Regions from separate parts of the Pseudarthrobacter sp. 1C304 genome, predicted to be linked through region 1. Evidence: predicted binding sites of a transcription regulator. Region 1 holds the regulator's gene; each other region holds the start of a gene.
The links. The regulator HrcA, encoded in region 1, represses chaperone genes, less so after heat shock. The targets are predictions, from matches to a motif close to TTNGCACTCGNNNNNNNCGAGTGCNAA.
Positions count from the first base shown of each region.

Region 1 (6,237 bases):
CGGGCACGCACCGTTCCCGGTTTTAGGTATCAACTTCGTATCGGCCTCATATCGTTACCGTTGCATTTCCGGCCGTGCGGCCTAAACCCCGGTTCTGCGCCAAAGGCGTGTGCCATGCTGGAAATCGGCCACCCCCGGCAGTTCCGGCGGGCGGCACCAAAGATCCCAGGCACCGGGCGCGATACCGGGCGCACGACCACCGGCAGCAACACCGAGCAGACAAGGGCAGCGGCGATCAGGAAACGCGGAAACGGGCAGACAGCAGCAGGCAGGCGCGTAGGTCCGCGCTTGCTTCTTCTGATGCTGCCCGCGGCGCTGGCCCTGTCCGGGTGCGTGGCAACCCCCCAGCCCGGCGCCACCAACGCCAGCACCCCCTCGCAGGTGATGTCCGCGCAGGCGTCGGCGGCCACCACCAGCGCGCCGCTGGAAACCACCCAGGCATCCAACAAGGCCCCGGTCTACTGGATCGGCCGGAGCAATGAGGACACGTTCCTTTACCGCGAGTTCCGCGACGTCCCCGAGGAGGAGAATCCGGTAACACGGGCGCTGCGGGTCATGATGTCGCAGAAGCCGCTGGACCCGGACTTCTTCACGCCGTGGCAGAACCCGAAGAAACTCGCGACGTCCATCTCCGGCAAGAACGTTATTACGGTGGACATGTCCGCCGATGCCTTCAACAGCAACGTCGATCCCGCCATGGCGGAGCGGGCCGTCCAGCAGTTGGTGTACACCGCGACGGCGGCCGCCGCCAGCGCCGGACTGATCGATTCCGGGCAGCAGATCCAGGTGGTGGTCCTTGTGGACGGCCACACCGACTACGTTGCTTTCAACCATGTCCGGCTCGGCGCTCCGACCGCGCGGACCGCCGGAATGGTGGCCCCGGTCTGGATCATCGATCCCCAGGAGGGGACCTCGGTGGACGACGGCGCCGTCAAGATCTCGGGCCGCAGCATCGACCCCGGCGGAGAGCTCCGCTGGGAGATCCTGCGGATCGACGGCAGCATCACCACCACCTACCTGAACGGGACGGTCACGGCGTCGTCCGGGACCGGCGAACCGGGTGCCTTCAGCCTCTCGGTCAACCTCGGGCCCGGGAACTACGAGGTCCGGGTGTCGCAGGTTGAAGAAGGAAACCCGGACAAGGACTTGAACGTCGACACGCGCGGATTCACGGTCAAGTAGGCGCCCCCGCCGGAGGTGGCACCGGCCGGCTCCGGGCTACCAGCGGCCCAGGATGTCGCTGGCGAGGACGGTGGCAGCGGGCCCTGCGGTGGACGACCGCAGTACGTGGTGTCCCAGCAGGGCCGTGACAGCGCCGGCGTCGCAGAGCCGGGTGACTTCCCGGGGGCTGATGCCGCCCTCCGGTCCCACAATCAGCAGGATTTCGCATGCGTCAGCGGCCCCTCCGGCAGCGGAATCCGCCGCCTGCCAAGCCTCCAGCACGTGGCGCAGCGGACGCACCGCGTCCTCGTGGAGGATGACGGCCAGGTCAGCGGCGGCCACTGCGGCCTGCAGCCCGGCGGTGTCGACGGCGGAACGTACCTCAGGGATCCACGCACGGCGCGCCTGTTTGGCCGCCGCCGTGACGATTGACTGCCACTTGGCGTGGGCTTTCGCCGCCCGCTCCGCCTTCCAGCGGACGATGGAGCGTTCCGCCTGCCACGGTACTACGGCGTCGATTCCCAGTTCGGTGGCGGTCTCCGCCGCGAGCTCGTCCCGGTCACCCTTCGCGAGGGCCTGCACCAGGACCAGCCGGACCGGCGGCCGGGGCTCGTCGGAAAGTTCAGCGCACGTCACCGTCAGCTGGTTCGGGCCGACGGCCGCGACGGCGCCGGTCAGGCGTTTTCCGGCGCCGTCGGCGATGTCCACGGACTCACCCACGGTGAGCCGTTTCACCGTGACGGCGTGCCGCGCCTCGGCCCCGTCCAGGATGAACTCGGAACCGGGCGCCAGCCCGTCCAGGGTGCCGGGGGCCGTGAAGAAAACGGGGTTGCTCACCGCTACAGGTTACCGAGGCGGTCCCGGAGCTTCGCGAAGACACCGCCGCTCGCCGCGAGCTTTCCCTCGGTGAACTGCTCGCCGCGCAGCTTCGCGAGCTGGCGCAGCAGGTCCTCCTGGGCGGCGTCGAGCTTGCCGGGGGTATCAACCTGCAGGTGGACCTTGAGGTCCCCCCGGCCGTAGCCGCGCAGGTGGGTGACGCCGAGCCCGCGGAGGGTGATGACCTCACCGGACTGCGTGCCGGCCTTGACGTCGATCTCCTGCTGGCCGTCAAAGGTGTCCAGCGTGAGCTCGGTGCCCAGGGCGGCGGCCGTCATGGGGATGTTGAGGCTGGCGTGCAGGTCGTCGCCGTCGCGCACGTAGGTGGCGTCGTTGTTGACGCGGATCTCCACGTACAGATCGCCGGCGGGTCCGCCGGCAGGACCGGCCTCGCCCTGGCCGGAGAGCTGGATGCGGGTGCCGGTGGCGACGCCGGCGGGAACCTTGACCGTCAGGGAGCGCCGGCTGCGGATCCGGCCCTGGCCGGCGCATTCGTTGCAGGGGTCCTTGATAACGGTGCCAAAGCCCTCGCAAGAGCCGCAGGGCGCCGTGGTCATGACCTGGCCGAGGATGGAGCGGACGGCGCGCTGCACCTGACCGCTGCCGCCGCAGATGTCGCAGCGCTCCGGGTGGCTGCCTTCCCGGCAGCATGAGCCCTCGCAGGTGGGGCAGGTGACGGCCGTGTCGACTTCGATTTTCTTGTTGACGCCGAACACGGCGTCGCGGAGGTCGATCCGGACGCTGATCAGGGCGTCCTGGCCGCGGCGGACCCGGGAGGCCGGACCGGCCTGGCCGCCGCCGGCGCCGAAGAAGGTCTCGAAGATGTCCTGGAACGCGAAGCCCTGGCCGGAGTAGCTTCCGCCGCCAAACCCGTTCTCGGTGCCGTTCTCGTTGCCGGTGGTGTCATAGATCCGGCGCTTCTGCGGATCGGACAGCACCTCGTAGGCGTGCGTCACGGCCTTGAACCGCTCCGATGCGTCATCCCCGGGGTTCACGTCGGGGTGGAGGGTCCGCGCCAGCTTGCGGTAGGCCTTCTTGATTTCTTCACCCGTAGCTTCGCGGGAGACTCCAAGAACGTCGTAGTGGCTGCTCAAAGTGTGTATCTCTTCCTGGTTGTACTGCCGGTTAGGGGCAAGCGGTAAGGGGCAAGAAGCCTGGTTGGTGCCCGGCGGTCCGGGTGTGGGCGTTGTCCGTCAGGGTCCGAGGATCCGTGACAGGTAGCGGGCCACCGCCCGGACGGCGGCCATGGTGGTGGGATAGTCCATCCGGGTGGGGCCGAGCACGCCGACCTTGGCGGTCGCGTCCGGCCCGTAGCCGGTGGCCACCACCGAGGCCTCCGCGAGTCCGTCGTACGGGTTCTCCCGGCCGATGCTGACCGTGACGCCGCGCGGGTCCGCGGCCATGTCGCTCAGCAGGCGCAGCATGACCACCTGCTCCTCGAGGGCCTCCAACACCGGGCCGATGCTCAGCGGGAAGTCCACATTGGAGCGGGCCAGGTTGGCTGTGCCGGCCATGACCATGCGCTCCTCGCGGCTGCTCGTGGCCAGGGCCTCCAGGCCGCGGGCCAGCGCCTGGGCGACGCTGCGCCGTGCGGGCGGGCAGCTGGCAACCACTGCCTGCAGCGACTGCGGCAGGATGTTCAGCGGGGTGCCGGAGAGGGAGCCGAGGAACCGTGTGCGGAGTTCGGCGAGGGCGTCGTCGGGGAGGTCCTGGCCGACGTCGATGACCCGCTGTTCCACCTTGCCGGTGTCCGCGATCAGCACCGCGAGCACCTTGCGGGGTGCCAGCAGGACGAATTCGATGTGCCGTACCTTGGCCCTGCTGAGGTGCGGGTACTGCACGACGGCGACCTGGTTGGTCAGCTGCGCGAGCAGCCGGACGGTCCGGTCCAGGACGTCATCGAGGTCATCGGAGCCCTCCAGCAGCGCCTGGATGGCGCGGCGTTCCGCCGGCGAAAGGGGCTTGACCGCCGAAATCTGGTCGACGAAGAGCCGGTAACCCTTGTCCGTGGGGATGCGCCCGGCACTGGTGTGCGGCGCCGTGATCAGCCCCTCGTCCTCCAGGGCGGCCATGTCATTGCGGATCGTGGCACTGGACACGCCCAAGTGGTGCCGCTCGACGAGGGCTTTGGAGCCGACGGGTTCCCGTGAATGGACATAGTCCTCCACGATGGCGCGCAGCACTTCGAGTTTGCGTGGTTCGCTCACGTTCCACCTCCAATCGACGGTCCGGCGTCCGGCGCCGCCGTTCACCGGCCGCACCGCACACTGCGCTGGCACAAGGCATGTTCAACAGGAGCTGTGTTCAATAACCACAACGTCCAACAAGCGCTGTGGTTAGCACTCGACATGCCTAAGTGCTAACCAGTCTAATATGAGTCGCCGCGTTGTTAGCATTGGATTCGCTCCGGGCGTTCTTCCCGGGGCTGGTGTTTTCGGGCACAGCCCGCCGTCAAAGACCAAGCGCAAAGCAGTGTGGAACCAATGTCGTACCAGAACTGGGGCCCCCAGGACCTGTCCGCCCCCGCCAAGACCCAGCTGCCGGAGGTGCCGGTGGAGCGCGGCATGGTGCTGGAGGAAGTGCAGTCCGGCTGGGTGGGGGCCGTGACCCGGGTCGAGAAGTCCGGCGGAATGCACGTCGTTGCCCTGGAGGACCGCCGCGGCAAGTCGCGGTCGTTCCGGCTCGGCTTCGGCTTCCTGCTGGAAGGACAGCCGATCCGGCTGATGCCGCCGGCGCCGCGGGCCGCGGCCCCGGCCGGCACCCGCACGGCCTCCGGCTCTGTCCGGGTCGCCGGGCAGCGCGCCCAGGTGGCGAAAGCGAGCCGGATCTGGGTGGAAGGCAAGCACGACGCCGAACTCGTCGAAAAAGTCTGGGGCGACGACTTGCGGGTGGAGGGCATTGTGGTCGAGCCGCTGCACGGCATTGACGACCTCGCCGGCGCGGTGGCCGCCTTCCGGCCCGGACCCGGCCGCCGGCTTGGTGTCCTGGTGGACCACCTGGTTCCTGATTCCAAGGAATCCCGGATCGCCGACGCCGTCATGGCATCCCCCGGCGCGGCCGGGAACGTGCTGATTGTGGGCCACCCGTACGTGGACGTCTGGCAGGCGATCCGGCCCGCTGTGCTGGGGATCGAGAAGTGGCCCGTGATCCCGCGCGGCGTTGACTGGAAAACCGGCATCCTCATGGCGTTCGGCTGGCCGCACAGCACCAAGGAGGACATCGGCCTGGGCTGGCAGAAACTCCTCGGCGCGGTGCGCAGCTACGCCGATTTGGAACCGTCCCTGCTGGGAAGGGTGGAGGAAGTGATCGACTTCCTCACGGTGCCCTGAGTTCCCGTCCGGCCGCCCGCACCAGCGGGCCAATCCGCGATTCCGCCCCCAAGCAAGTATTCTTGGTAAGGCGGCTTCGCTCCCGGCGCAGCCCTGGCATTTCCAGGCACCGCATTTCCAGGCACCAATGCAACACCGCAATCCGAAGGACGACACCGTGGCAGATGATGCACGCGAATACCCCGGCGACCAGGCCGGCCATGGCCAGCCGCCTTACCACGGCGTTCCCGCCAATGCGCTGCCGCTGACGGCAAACGAGGACCGCCAGTGGGCCACGCTCGCGCACTTCGGCGGCATCCTCGGCTGCGTCCCTGCGCTGCTGATCTACCTGATTTTCAAGGACCGCGGCCCGTTCACCGCACAGGAGTCCAAGGAAGCCCTCAACTTCACGCTGCCGCCCACGATCGCCGCGGTGGTCTGCAACCTGCTGGTCTTCGTCCCGGTGGTGGGCAACATCTTCGCCGTCCTCGCCACGGTGATCTGGATTGCCGTCACCTGCTTCTCCGTCGCGGCCGGCATCCACGTCAACCGCGGCCAGCCGCACCGCTACGAGTTCAATCTCCGCTGGATCAAGTAGCGCAACGGCACCAACACCAGCACCAGATCGAACCAGGAAAGCCGGCCGCAGCCCCACGGGGCGGCGGCCGGCTTTTTGGTTTGCGGGCCGGTCGGGCAGGATCCTCCGGACCCTGGTCGGGCAAAATCCTCCGGGCACCTAATCGGGCAAGATCCTCCGGACACCTAATCTGGCAGGATCCTCCGGACCACGGCATCGGCGAGCAGCCGGCCCTTCAAGGTCAGCACGAGGGTACCGTGGAAGGCCGCCGCCGGCTCGATCAGCCCGTCGGCGATCAGCCCGGCGATGGCGTGC
Region 1 is NZ_JBQQCH010000003.1:120,015-126,251, forward strand. Features, by position in the region: gene ACTWQD_RS08090 (GerMN domain-containing protein) at 301-1,182, shown strand; gene ACTWQD_RS08095 (16S rRNA (uracil(1498)-N(3))-methyltransferase) at 1,219-1,998, opposite strand; gene dnaJ (molecular chaperone DnaJ) at 2,001-3,131, opposite strand; gene hrcA (heat-inducible transcriptional repressor HrcA) at 3,231-4,244, opposite strand; gene ACTWQD_RS08110 (DUF3097 domain-containing protein) at 4,521-5,366, shown strand; gene ACTWQD_RS08115 (DUF4870 domain-containing protein) at 5,524-5,943, shown strand; gene hemW (radical SAM family heme chaperone HemW) at 6,108-6,237, opposite strand, start outside.

Region 2 (6,237 bases), on a different contig from region 1:
ATCCTTCCGGGTGGTGGACCTGGAACGCGCCCAGGGTCTGGTCCGCGACCACGTGATTTTCTCACCGGGCTACGGACGCACCCCGCACGGGCGGGCGCTGCACAGCCTGGGCCCGCTGTCAGCGGAAGGCGGCCGGGCCAAGTTCGCCCTCGCCATGACCAGGGCACGCCGGTCCCTGCACGTGCTGAGCTGCTTCCGGCCCGAGGACCTCGACGTCACCCGGCTGAACCACGGCGCGGTGGACTTCTACGAGCTGCTGGACCGTGAAATCGCGGGCAACTCCGACCTGGGCAGCCCGGCATCGCGCGCGGCCGCCAGCGAACAGGCCCTGGGGGCCGACCCCCTGGTGGCGGATCTCGGCGACCGGCTCCGGGCCCGCGGCGCCCGGGTCTGGCACCAGTACGACGGCGCGCTGAACATGGTGGCTGCAGCCGATCCGCTGAGCACCCTCGGACAGGACGACGCCGAAATTCCCCGGCCCGTGGCCATTGAATCCGACGGCACCGAGCAGTACCGCCGTCTGACGGTCCGCGAACGCAGCAGGCTCCGTCCGCAGCTTCTGGAGCGACTCGGCTGGCGTTACATGCCACTATGGACCATAGAGGTTTTCACCGATCCGTCGGCCTGCGCTGACCGCATCGGCGGCTACCTGGGCCTTGAAAAGCCAGCCGCCACCCACCGGAAGCAGGCCTCGCCGGGCTTCTTTGACGACGACGTCGAAAACCTCGCCGTCAACGAAGCGCAGGGGTCGGAAAGCCGGACCACGTCCGGATGGCCCGCCGCCCCGCGGGACAATGGCCGGGAGCAGGCCACCGGTGAGCAGGAGTCCGGTGAACAGGCCGGCGGTGAGCAGAGCTCCGGTGAACAGGCCGGCGGCCCGCACGACAGAACAGAACAGGGCAGTACAGCCCAGAGCAGTAAGGAGGCCGACGGCATGAGTGCAGACGGCGCCAACCAGAACAGCGGCGGCACCGCCGACAGCGGTGACGCGCGGGACCGCGACGAAGTCCGCGGCCGCGACAACGCGCCGCAGCCGGCCGTTCCCGTCGTGGTCCCAGCAGGGGTGCTCCCGAACAAGGCGGCAGAGGATGATCCGCGCGGCTGGGGCGATGAGCGCGGCGGTAATGACCACGACTCCTGGCTCCGGGAGCAGAAGCCGCCGCACTGGGGCTGAGAGCGGACTGCCCGTCCTCAGCCGGGCGCGACGGCCGCGCTGGTGCGCTAACCGGGCGCGGCTGTGACCAGGACGAAGAACAGCTTCCCTTGGGTGGAAGCGCCGGCGAGTCTGCGGGCCTGGTCGGCATCGGCCGCCACGACCACCAGGCCGTCCGCCTCACCGGACGCCGGCCAGGGGCCGGCCTGGCTGCCGTGCTGTGACGTCCAGAGGACGGGCACGGCGGCCGCCAGCAGCTGCGACGCTGCCGGCTGGTCTAAGCTGTCGCCGGTGGTCATCACCACGTTGACGAGCTGGCCGGGGGAGAGCAGCTGGATGGAGGCGGGATCGGCCATCCGCAGCGGTACTGCGGCGGAGCCGGGCGGGCTGCCGGCGAGCATGCCGGGCCCCAGGATCTGGGAATCGGACAGCAGCTGGCCTTTGCGGAGTGCCGCGGCAAGCTGCTTGCCGGCGGGCGGGTCCGTGCCGCCGTAACTGCCGTCCGGCAGGAGGGTGCGCGGGACGTTAAGGACGGCGACGTCGTCCGCGCCGAGGACCGCACCCGCGGGCAGGTCCCGGGCAGCAGCGAACGCGGCCACGGTGGAGGCCGGCGCGGGCGTCAGCTGGTGGACGGCGAGTCCCGCCGCCAGACACAGCAGCAGCGCGACAACCAGCCTCCGATTGCGGTCCAGCCAGCGCACCAGCCGGCGGTCAGGTGGACCCTGAGGGTTGCTCCTCCGCGGCGGGCTCCCAGGTTTTGAAGGCGCACGTTTCGAAGACGTACGGGTTGAAGACGCGCGGGCGGGTCGCGGAAGGGTGGCCATAACCCGAGCCTAGGAGCCGGGAACCACCCCGGGCAGGCACCGGTCGGGCTATGTGGATAAAGGAAGCGGACGCAGGGCCGCGGCTACTAAGGCGGGCCTAGCTTGCCGACGCGGCGGCGGGAGCCGGAGCCGCTGCGGGGGCCGGAGCCGGGGAAACAGTGCTGCCCTTGGAGTCGCGGGAGTCCGTCCGGTAGAAACCGGAGCCCTTGAAGACCACGCCGACGCTGTTGAACTTCTTGCGCAGGGTCCCCTGGCATTCGGGGCAGGACGTGAGGGAGCTGTCGCTGAACGACTGCACGATCTCGAAGGCGTGGCTGCAGTCCTTGCAGGCATATGCATACGTGGGCACTTGAAATCCTCCTTGGGGCAAACGAGCAGGTCCCGTGCTGTCCGGTCCGGGTCAGCGCCGGGATGTCTCCCGGCCCAATCCGTCCCTTAGCAGTCGCAGGGCCTGAGTGCCAATTCTATCACCCCGGCAGTGCGCCCTTTGATAAGCCACTGATGGGCTATCCGAGCTGCAGCCGCACCAGCCCGCCCGGGGTCAGGGCGGCCGCCACCTTCCGGTCGAACGACTCTGCCGGGATGCTCCCGCCGGGCAGGACCTCGCCGTCGTACACGACGGCGGCGGTGGGCAGCGGAGGCAACGTGCCGCCCTCGGGCGCCTGGGAGGGCAGGAGGGCGGACAGCGCCGCCAGGAACTTGTCGTAGTACCCGCCGCCCTGGCCGATCCGGTTTCCGGACAGGTCGACGGCGGTGGCGGGCAGGAAGATGCCGTCGGCGCCCCGCATGACGGCTGTCCCGTGGCGCGGCCCCTCCGGCTCCTGGATGGGTGCGTAGCGGCTCCGGACAAACCCTGACTCCGGTGTCCAGTACACCCAGCTCAGCGCCAGCTCCGGCTCGCAGACCGGAAGCAGGATCCGGTGACCGGCGTCATGCAGCGCCGCAAGCAGGGGAAGAGTGGGCGGCTCGGAACCCACGCCGAGGTAGGCGGCGAAGGTGCCCGGGTTCCCGCCCGTCAGCCCGGTTGCCCATGCCAGGCCATGCCGTGCGATACCAGCCCCGGCGCTGTCCAGCCCGGCACGGGTCAATGCCGCGCGCCCCGCCCGGTGCCCGGAACGGATCTCTTCCTTGGACGCCATGATGCCTGGTCCTTCCCCGAGACGCGGCCCGGAAAAGGGGCCGTTCCCGCGGCTCGAATACTCCTCAAGTACATAATGTCTTGTCCCTCCGTTAGATTAGTCGAGTGACTACACCCAACGCTCCCGTCCGCAAGGCCGTCATTCCCGCAGCCGGCCTCGGCACCAGGTTCCTGCCGGCCACCAAGGCCATGCCCAAGGAAATGCTTCCCGTCGTCGACAAGCCCGCCATCCAGTACGTGGTGGAGGAAGCCGTCAACGTCGGACTGAATGACATCCTGATGATCACCGGGCGCAACAAGCGCGCGCTGGAGGACCACTTCGACCGCGTTCCCACGCTGGAAGCCACCCTTGAGGGCAAGGGGGACACGGCCAAGCTCGAGTCCATCCAGGCCGCCAGCAACCTGGGCGACATCCACTACGTGCGCCAGGGCGACCCCATGGGCCTGGGCCACGCCGTCCTCCGCGCCAAGCAGCACGTGGGCCACGAGCCGTTTGCCGTCCTCCTCGGCGATGACCTCATTGACGCCCGCGACGAGCTGCTGAGCACCATGATCGAGGTCCAGGCGAAGACCGGCGGATCCGTCGTTGCCCTCATCGAGGTGGACCCGTCCCAGATCAGCGCCTACGGCTGCGCCGCCGTCAAGGACGTCGAAGGTGAGGACTACGTCCGCATCGACCACCTGGTGGAGAAGCCCGACGCCAAGGACGCCCCGTCCAACCTTGCCGTGATCGGCCGCTACGTCCTGCACCCCGCCGTCTTCGACGTCCTGGAACGCACCGCCCCCGGCCGTGGCGGCGAAATCCAGCTGACGGACGCCCTGCAGGAACTCGCGGCAGGGGACGGCGATGGTTATGGCGTGTACGGCGTGGTCTTCCGCGGCCGCCGCTACGACACCGGCGACAAGCTGAGCTACCTCAAGGCCTGCGTGCAGCTCGCCTGCGACAGCGAAGACCTTGGCCCCGGCCTTCGCGAATGGCTGCCCGAGTTCGCTGCCAGCCTCACCCCCAGCCTGACCAAGTAGCTCCCGTGGGGGGCAGCTTCAACTGGCCGGTGACGCTGGAATGCGGTGACATCGTGCTGCGCCCCATCCGGTACCGGGACCGCAAGGAATGGACCGCCGTCCGCTCCCGCAACAGCGAGTGGCTGGCCCCCTGGGAGGCGTCCAACCCGGCTCCCGGGGGCGGGCTGCCCGATTACCGCCAGATGGTGCGCTCCCTTAAAGCCCAGGCCGCCCAGGCCACGGCCCTGCCGTTTCTGATCACCGCCTGGACCCCGGGGTTCCGCGACCCGTTGATCGTGGGCCAGCTGACGGTGTCCTCCATTGTCTGGGGCTCCGCGATGACGGCCACGCTCGGGTACTGGGTGGACAAGGACCGGGCAGGCCAGGGCATCGCCCCGACCGCCGTCGCGCTGGCAACCGACCACTGCTTCCAGAGCCTCGGGCTGCACCGGATGGAGATCAACATCCGCCCCGAAAACGGTCCCAGCCTCCGGGTGGTGGAAAAACTGGGTTTCCGGGACGAGGGATACCGGCCCCGGTACCTGCACATCAACGGCCAGTGGGCCGACCACAGGAGCTTCGCCCTGACCTCCGAGGAGGTACCCGGCGGGCTGCTGGCACGCTGGCTCAAGGACCGCCCGGCGTAGCCGGTCATACCCCGCCTGACCTGCCGTTTCGTCCCCAATCCAGCCAAATGGCAGATCTCCCGCGACACACCGGGGACAATGCGGCCCCGGACCCTTCATTGCTCATACGGTTTTGATGTGGACTTCCCTCTTAGCAGCTCTGTGATCCTTGTCATTGCTGTTGCGCTCTGGATTGTGTGGGTTGCCCCCTACATGCTCCGGAACGGGCGTCACCAGCTGCAGCCTGCGGGCGACTTTGCGGCGGACGCCATCGATCGTGAAACAGCCCCGCAAGCCGGGAACGTCATGCAGATGGCGGCCCAGCAGGAGAAACCCATGACCAGCACCCAGCACACAGTGTCCTCCCCGGCGACCGCAGGGCACGACGGCGGCCCCAAAACCGTCGCGTCCGGCCCGGCGTTCAAGATCCGCTACGGCCGCTTGGCGCTGGCGCTGGCAGGCCTGGTCTCGCTGCTCACCGGAATCGTCTCGGCAGTACTGCTCATCTTCGGCCTCGGCACAGGGTGGCTGCCCGCCGTCGCGCTGCTGGGGGCCGTTGCCGCTGTCTTCACGCTCCGCTGGCTTGCAGTCAGGGACCGACGCCGCAAAATGAACGCCGCGTTCCGCGCCGCCATGGGCGCACCGGCCCGGCAGGACCGGTCCACGCCGGAGCGGCCGTTCCGGGAGCCGGCTGTGGAGCCCCGTGAGCAGGCCGACGTTCCGCTTTTTGACGCCCAGGCCGCCACCGCCGATCGGGAGCCGGCGCCCAAGCCGCTTACCGTCCAGGAACTCCGCCAGGCGGCCCTGGCCGAAGCTGCTGCCTCGGGCGACACATCCGTCCGCCGAGACGTCGCTTCCCCGGCCTCCGAAGGCGCCAGCTGGGAGCCCGTGGAGGTCCCCAAGCCCACCTACGTGGAGGCCCCCAAGGCCGAGCGGGCGGCGCCCGAGCCTCTCGACCTGCCCGAGGCACCCAAGGCCGTCGGAAAGCCGTCCCTCAAGCAGGGCCTGCCGCAGGCCGGCGGCCCCGGGGCTGAGGAAGCTAAACCCCTGGGCAAGGCGCAGAGCGCCCTGAGCAACCTGGACGACGTCCTGCAGCGACGCCGGGCCTAACCCTCTTGCGCAAACCCCCGGACAGCCAGAAACGGCTGTCCGGGGGTTTGCTGTTTCTGTGGGCCGGGAGCGCCGGAACCGGGCGCGGCCCGGTAGCCTCGGGGCATGACACGAATTTGCGTTGCCGGGGGCACCGGCCAGACGGGGCGTGAAGTGGTCCGCCAGGCCATCGCGGCCGGCCACGGCGTGGCGGCCTTCAGCCGGAATCCGCCCGGCCCCGGCTCCACGGCGCGGGTGGATGGTGCGGAGTACTTCGCGGCGGACGTCACCACCGGCGAGGGGCTGGCCGCTGCCCTGTCCGGGGCCGACGTCGTGATCGACTGCCTGGAAGGGCGCTCCGGGCGGGCGCTGAAGAACTACGCCGACGGCGGCGCCCGGCTGCTC
Region 2 is NZ_JBQQCH010000002.1:281,844-288,080, reverse strand. Features, by position in the region: gene ACTWQD_RS05370 (AAA family ATPase) at 1-1,174, shown strand, start outside; gene ACTWQD_RS05365 (RcpC/CpaB family pilus assembly protein) at 1,222-1,854, opposite strand; gene ACTWQD_RS05360 (FmdB family zinc ribbon protein) at 2,075-2,326, opposite strand; gene ACTWQD_RS05355 (5-formyltetrahydrofolate cyclo-ligase) at 2,484-3,116, opposite strand; gene galU (UTP--glucose-1-phosphate uridylyltransferase GalU) at 3,221-4,138, shown strand; gene ACTWQD_RS05345 (GNAT family N-acetyltransferase) at 4,144-4,764, shown strand; gene ACTWQD_RS05340 (hypothetical protein) at 4,882-5,853, shown strand; gene ACTWQD_RS05335 (SDR family oxidoreductase) at 5,959-6,237, shown strand, end outside.
Region 2: the regulator HrcA is predicted to act here: its motif matches at 2,413-2,439, upstream of ACTWQD_RS05360 (FmdB family zinc ribbon protein).

Region 3 (6,237 bases), on a different contig from region 1:
CGCCAATGGCGGGCAGCGCAGACTCGTCGCCGGCGAACAAATACCAGTCCGCATCCGGATCCGGGTTGTAGCCGCCGCCCGGGCCCGTGAAAATCAGGGGATCTCCCGGCCGGGCGGCCGCGGCCCACGGACCCGCCAGGCCCTCATCGCCGTGGATCACGAAGTCGATGGCAAGCTCCCCGGCGGCCTCATCGACCCAGCGCACGGTGTAGGTGCGGGTGTGCGGCCACTGGGCGCGCGGTATGGTGTCCCGCACTTCCCAGAGGTCCAGCGGTTCGGGGTAGGCAATCCCGGGCTGCGGGAACACGATCTTGACGTACCGGTCCACAAAGGCGTTGTTCACGTAGCCGGCGAAGCCCGGACCGCCGGCAACAATCCGCACCATGTGCGGCGACAGCTGCTCGCGCCGCAGGACGGTGAGGTTGGTCTGCGGGCGGGATTTCCGGTTGGCCGAGGTGGCGGCGGGCACTGAAGTCATGGTGCTAAGCGTAACCAAGATGCCTGGGCCAGGCCCGGCTGTGGCGCCCGGACGGCCGGCCGCTCCTGCCCCCGGGGCAGAGGGTCAGGGAAGCGGCGGCAGCTCCCAATCCACCGTGCCGTCCCCCTGCTCCCGGAGCAGCGCGTTGGCACGGCTGAACGGCCGGGAGCCGAAGAACCCCCGCGACGCGGACAGCGGGCTGGGGTGGGCGCTGCCGATCACCGGCGTCGAACCGAGCAGCGGCCGGACGCCCTCCGCATCCTTGCCCCAGAGGATTGCCACGAGCGGGGCGCGGCCCCCGCCGGTGGTGGTGCGGTCCGCCACGGCACTGATCGCCGCAGCCGTGACGGCCTCCCACCCCTTGTTCCGGTGCGAACCGGCGTCCCCGGCGCGGACACTCAGGACCCTGTTGAGCAGGAGCACCCCCTGCTCCGCCCAGCGGCTGAGGTCGCCGTGAACCCGCGGCGGCAGCCCCAGGTCGGCGTCGAGTTCCTTGTAGATGTTGGCGAGGCTGCGCGGGATGGGGCGGGTGGCGCCGTCCACGGCGAACGACAGCCCCACGGCGTGGCCCGGGGTCGGATACGGGTCCTGGCCCACAATCAGCACCCGGACGTCCGCCAGCGGCTGCCGGAATGCCCGCAGGACGTTCGACGGCGCCGGCAGGACCGGGTGCCCGGCGGCAACTTCCCGGCCCAGGAAGGCCAGGACCTCACGGAGCTTCCCCTCGACCGGCGCCAGCGCCTCCGCCCAGCCGGGGGCCACCAGCTCCTCCAACGGGAGGCGGGCCAGGCCGGCGAATCCGGCATCCCCGTCCGAGGGGTCGTCCAGGTCGAACAGGGCATCGAGGTCGCGGGAATCGGAGATTGGCACAGGGCCATTGTCGCAGGACGGCAAATGACAACCCTGTTATTCGCCCGTAGCATGGGGAGAGACTTTTCACCGGAACCAGCCGCGCCTTCTCCTCAGCGCTGGAACCATCAGGACGGCAACCAGCAGGGAGTGTGTCATGGCCGAGCAAGCGCAGGAGCACCTTCCGACGGCGGAACAGGACGCCGCCGGGACCAGCCCCCAGTCGCCGCTGAGCAGCCGGGATCAGCAGATGCTCGCGCTGGAACGGCAGTGGTGGAAGTACGCCGGCGCGAAGGAACAGGCCATCCGGGAGCTCTTCGATCTCTCCGCCACGCACTACTACCAGATCCTCAACGCCCTCATCGATACCGAGGATGCGCTGGCCCACGATCCGATGTTGGTGAAGAGATTGCGTAGACTACGTACGTCACGCCAACGTGCCCGCACTGCCCGCCGATTGGGTTCAGACGCGTAAGGCACAGCCGGATGCGCGGATTCCCGCGGACCGGCCGGCGTGGGCTATTCGTCGGAAATCAGCAAGGACGTCGCTTTTACCATGACCAAATATGCTCGGGATGAATTTGATCGGGTCCCGGAGACCTCCACGCGCCAGGGTGTCCACCGGGCCGTCGCCGAGTCCCGCCGCGGCCGTCGTCTGGCTCCCATCCTCGCCGTCGGCGCCGCAGCCCTGGCAGTAGGACTGGTGGCTTTCCTGTTCCTGCCGAAGCTCGGACTCTCGAGCGCCGGAAACACCGTGGCCGCCGTCTCCGCGGAGCAGGGCGGCAGCAGCGCTGCCGCCTCCCCGGAGCCCGCCGCGTCCACCCCGGCACCCTCCGCCCCGGTGCCCTCCGCTCCGGCGGCCACCGCGTCTCCGTCCGCCACAACGTCGGCCCCGCCTGCCCCGACGGCCGAAGCTGCCGCCGTCGACAAGACCCAGCCGGTGGCCATCTTCAACGGCACCACCACCGGCGGACTGGCGAGCCGCGTGGGCGGAACGGTCTCCAGCGCAGGCTGGAAACTCGGAACCCTCGGCAACTGGGGCGGGGTGCCGCAGCAGCGCTCGGTCATTTTCTACAAGGGCGCCGCGCAGGCGGCGAACGCCGAGGCCCTCGGCGAACTCCTCGGCATCCAGACCGTGGTGGACTCGGCCGAGTTCCAGCTGCCGCTCGTCGTTGTGCTGGGGCCCGGCTTCCAGTAGCCCGTTTCGGTTACGCGTGAATAACTATTCGCGGCCCCGCCCGCCCGTGCCCTGCGCACCGGCAGGCGGCTGTGGGTACAGTATTTGCGAACTGCATGGTGCCTTCCACGGCCCGCAGTCCGCGGCGCACAGTGAGGTGGGCCGCCCGCAAGCCAACCGAAAGTGTGGACAGCATGGCATTGGGAACCGTCAAATGGTTTAACGCCGAGAAGGGCTACGGCTTCATCACGGTGGACGATTCCGGGGCCGACGTTTTTGTGCACTGGTCAGCAATCGCCGGTGAAGGCTACCGCGCCCTTGACGAGGGCCAGCGCGTCGAACTCGAAATCGGCGAAGGCCTCAAGGGTCCCCAGGCCGAGAGCGTCCGGCCCGCCTAGTGACCTTCGCCGCCAACCACGCCTCGCCGGACACCTCGCCTGCCACTGCCACTGCCAGCGCCGCCCGCCGCCGGGGTGCGCCCGCCCGGCGCGGCAGGGCCCTGGCGGTGGCGGCCACGGCCGCCCTCACCCTGACCGCGTGCCTGGGGCCGTCGGGCGGCGCCCGGGTGGGGCAATCCGACGCAAGCGGCGACGGCACCCTGCGGATCGGGCTGCTCCTGGACAACACCGGCCCCCAGGCCTTCCTCAACGCCCCCCAGCTTGCCGCCGCGAAGCTCGCCGTCAAGGAAATCAACGCCGCCGGCGGGCACAAGGGCAAACCGGTGGAGTTGCTCCCGGCAACCGTGAGCGGCGACACCGAAAGCCAGGCCAGCGCCCTCGCCGCAGCCAAGGCCGACGTCGTCATCGGCCCGACGGACTCCAGCCGGGCACCCCGCGCCATCGATGTTCTCTCCAGCGCCAAAATCGCCATGATTTCCCCCGCGAACACTGCCGGCGGGCTCAGCACGTATGACAGCGGCGGCTACTACTTCCGCACCTCGGCGGCCGACGTCGCGCAGGCCCCGGTGCTCGTCAAGCTCGCCAAGGACGGCGGAGCAGCCTCCCTTGCGGTGGTGTTCGAGGAAGGCACCTACGGCAAGGACGTGTCCGCCGCCGTCGCCGCCGCGGCCAAGGAGGCCGGCCTGGGGCCTGTCGCCGTGGCCGGGTTCGCCCCGGGACAGGCGCAGCAGGCGGCGGAGGCCGCGAAAGCTGCCGGTCCCGGCGCCGTGGTGCTGGTCGCCCGCGCGGGTGCCCAGGGTGCCATTGCGGAGCTGAACAACGCCGGCGTCGCCGGAAAGAAGCTGGTCCTCAGCGACGGTGCCGTCACCCAATACGGGCCGGGTCTCGGTTCCGGCGCCCTTGACGGCACCCGGGGGATCCTGCCGGGGAACTTCGCCTCGGCGCACTTCCAAGGTGAACTGGTTTCCGTGGACCCGGAGCTGAAGGACATGACCTTCGCGGCGGAGACCTACGACGCCGTCAACCTCGCCGCGGTCGCGGCCGCCGCCGCGCAGGACGACGCCGGTACCTCCATCGCGGGCAGCCTGATCTCGGTGTCCGGAGGTAACGTCCAGGCGTCCGGCGGCCGGGCGCCCTCTGGCGAGGCCGTGGTCTGCAAGAACTACCAGGAGTGCCTGGACGCGGTGCGGGCGGGCAACCGCCCCGACTACGACGGGGAATCCGGCGCCATCCGCTTCGATGCCAATGGCGACGTCACCGCCGCCAACTATGTCCTCTATACCTTCGGGCCGGACAATACGGCCGTCAGGACCGGCTCCGAGACCTCCACCAGCGCCGGGACTTAATCGCCCGTAGCGTAGCGGGGCTCCGCGAGGCGCCGCCAGCACGCGGGAGGGTGCCCCGCCGGCATGGCGACTGCTTGCACTCTCCCCGGGGGAGTGCTAATTATTGAGTTAGCACTCCCGCGTATTGACTGCTAAAACGGCGCCCCGGTCCCACCGGCGGCGGCGCTGCAGCAGCCGATGCCGGGAGCGAAAGAAACACCTGGCTGGGGTGAGATCCCGGGCCGTGCGGCATACAGAGGCCGCGGGGCAGGGATCGTCCGTCGCGGGCACCAAAGCCAAGGTTCATTCTTAACGACTGTCCCGAAAGGACTACTGCCGTTATGGCCAAGATCATTGCATTTGATGAAGAGGCACGCCGCGGTCTTGAGCGGGGCCTGAACATCCTCGCCGACGCCGTCAAGGTCACCCTCGGCCCGCGTGGACGCAACGTCGTCCTCGAAAAGAAGTGGGGCGCCCCCACGATCACCAACGATGGTGTTTCCATCGCCAAGGAGATCGAGCTGGACGATCCTTACGAGAAGATCGGCGCCGAGCTGGTCAAGGAAGTTGCCAAGAAGACGGACGACGTCGCTGGCGACGGCACCACCACCGCCACCGTTCTGGCCCAGGCACTGGTCAAGGAAGGCCTGCGCAACGTCGCGGCCGGCGCGGATCCCCTGTCCCTCAAGCGCGGCATCGAAAAGGCTGTTGAAGCCGTCACCCGCGAGCTCCTGGCCACCGCCAAGGAAATCGAAACCAAGGAAGAGATTGCCGCCACGGCGTCCATCTCCGCCGGCGACAACGAAATTGGCGCCCTGATTGCCGAAGCCCTGGACAAGGTCGGCAAGGAAGGCGTCATCACCGTCGAGGAGTCGAACACCTTCGGCCTCGAGCTGGAGCTCACCGAAGGCATGCGCTTCGACAAGGGCTACATCTCCGCTTACTTCGTCACCGACGCCGAGCGCCAGGAAACGGTCCTCGAGGATCCGTACATCCTGATCGTCAACTCCAAGATCTCCAACGTCAAGGAACTGGTTGCAGTCCTCGAAAAGGTCATGCAGTCCTCCAAGCCGCTGCTGATCATCGCCGAGGACATCGAGGGCGAGGCCCTGGCCACCCTGATCGTCAACAAGATCCGCGGCACCTTCAAGTCCGTCGCCGTCAAGGCTCCGGGCTTCGGCGACCGCCGCAAGGCGCAGCTGGCCGACATCGCCATCCTCACCGGTGGCCAGGTCATCTCCGAGGAAGTCGGCCTCAAGCTTGAGACCGCCGGCCTCGAACTCCTGGGCCGCGCCCGCAAGGTGGTTGTCACCAAGGACGAGACCACCATCGTCGAGGGTGCAGGCGACGCCGACCAGATCGCCGGCCGCGTGTCCCAGATCCGCGCCGAGATCGAGAACTCCGATTCGGACTACGACCGCGAGAAGCTGCAGGAGCGCCTGGCCAAGCTGGCCGGCGGCGTGGCAGTCATCAAGGCCGGCGCTGCAACCGAAGTTGAGCTCAAGGAACGCAAGCACCGCATTGAGGACGCTGTCCGCAACGCCAAGGCTGCTGTGGAAGAGGGCATCGTCGCCGGCGGTGGCGTTGCCCTGATCCAGGCGGGCGCCAAGGCATTCGCCAACCTGCAGCTCGACGGCGACGAGGCAACGGGCGCGAACATTGTCCGCGTTGCCATCGACGCCCCGCTGAAGCAGATCGCCTTCAACGCCGGCCTCGAGCCGGGCGTTGTGGTCGACAAGGTCCGCGGCCTGCCCGCAGGCCACGGCCTGAACGCAGCAACCGGCGAGTACGTCGACCTGCTGGCTGCCGGCATCAACGACCCGGTCAAGGTGACCCGCTCTGCCCTGCAGAACGCGGCTTCCATCGCCGGCCTGTTCCTCACCACCGAGGCTGTTGTGGCCGACAAGCCCGAGAAGGCCGGTGCCCCGATGGGCGGCGGCGACGACATGGGCGGCATGGGCGGCATGGGCGGTTTCTAACCACCCCGTCCCGGGGCTGGATCAACCGGCC
Region 3 is NZ_JBQQCH010000006.1:182,768-189,004, reverse strand. Features, by position in the region: gene ACTWQD_RS13225 (siderophore-interacting protein) at 1-478, opposite strand, end outside; gene ACTWQD_RS13220 (uracil-DNA glycosylase) at 563-1,348, opposite strand; gene ACTWQD_RS13215 (DUF3263 domain-containing protein) at 1,485-1,802, shown strand; gene ACTWQD_RS13210 (LytR C-terminal domain-containing protein) at 1,884-2,525, shown strand; gene ACTWQD_RS13205 (cold-shock protein) at 2,699-2,902, shown strand; gene ACTWQD_RS13200 (ABC transporter substrate-binding protein) at 2,902-4,248, shown strand; gene groL (chaperonin GroEL) at 4,569-6,206, shown strand.
Region 3: the regulator HrcA is predicted to act here: its motif matches at 4,357-4,383, upstream of groL (chaperonin GroEL).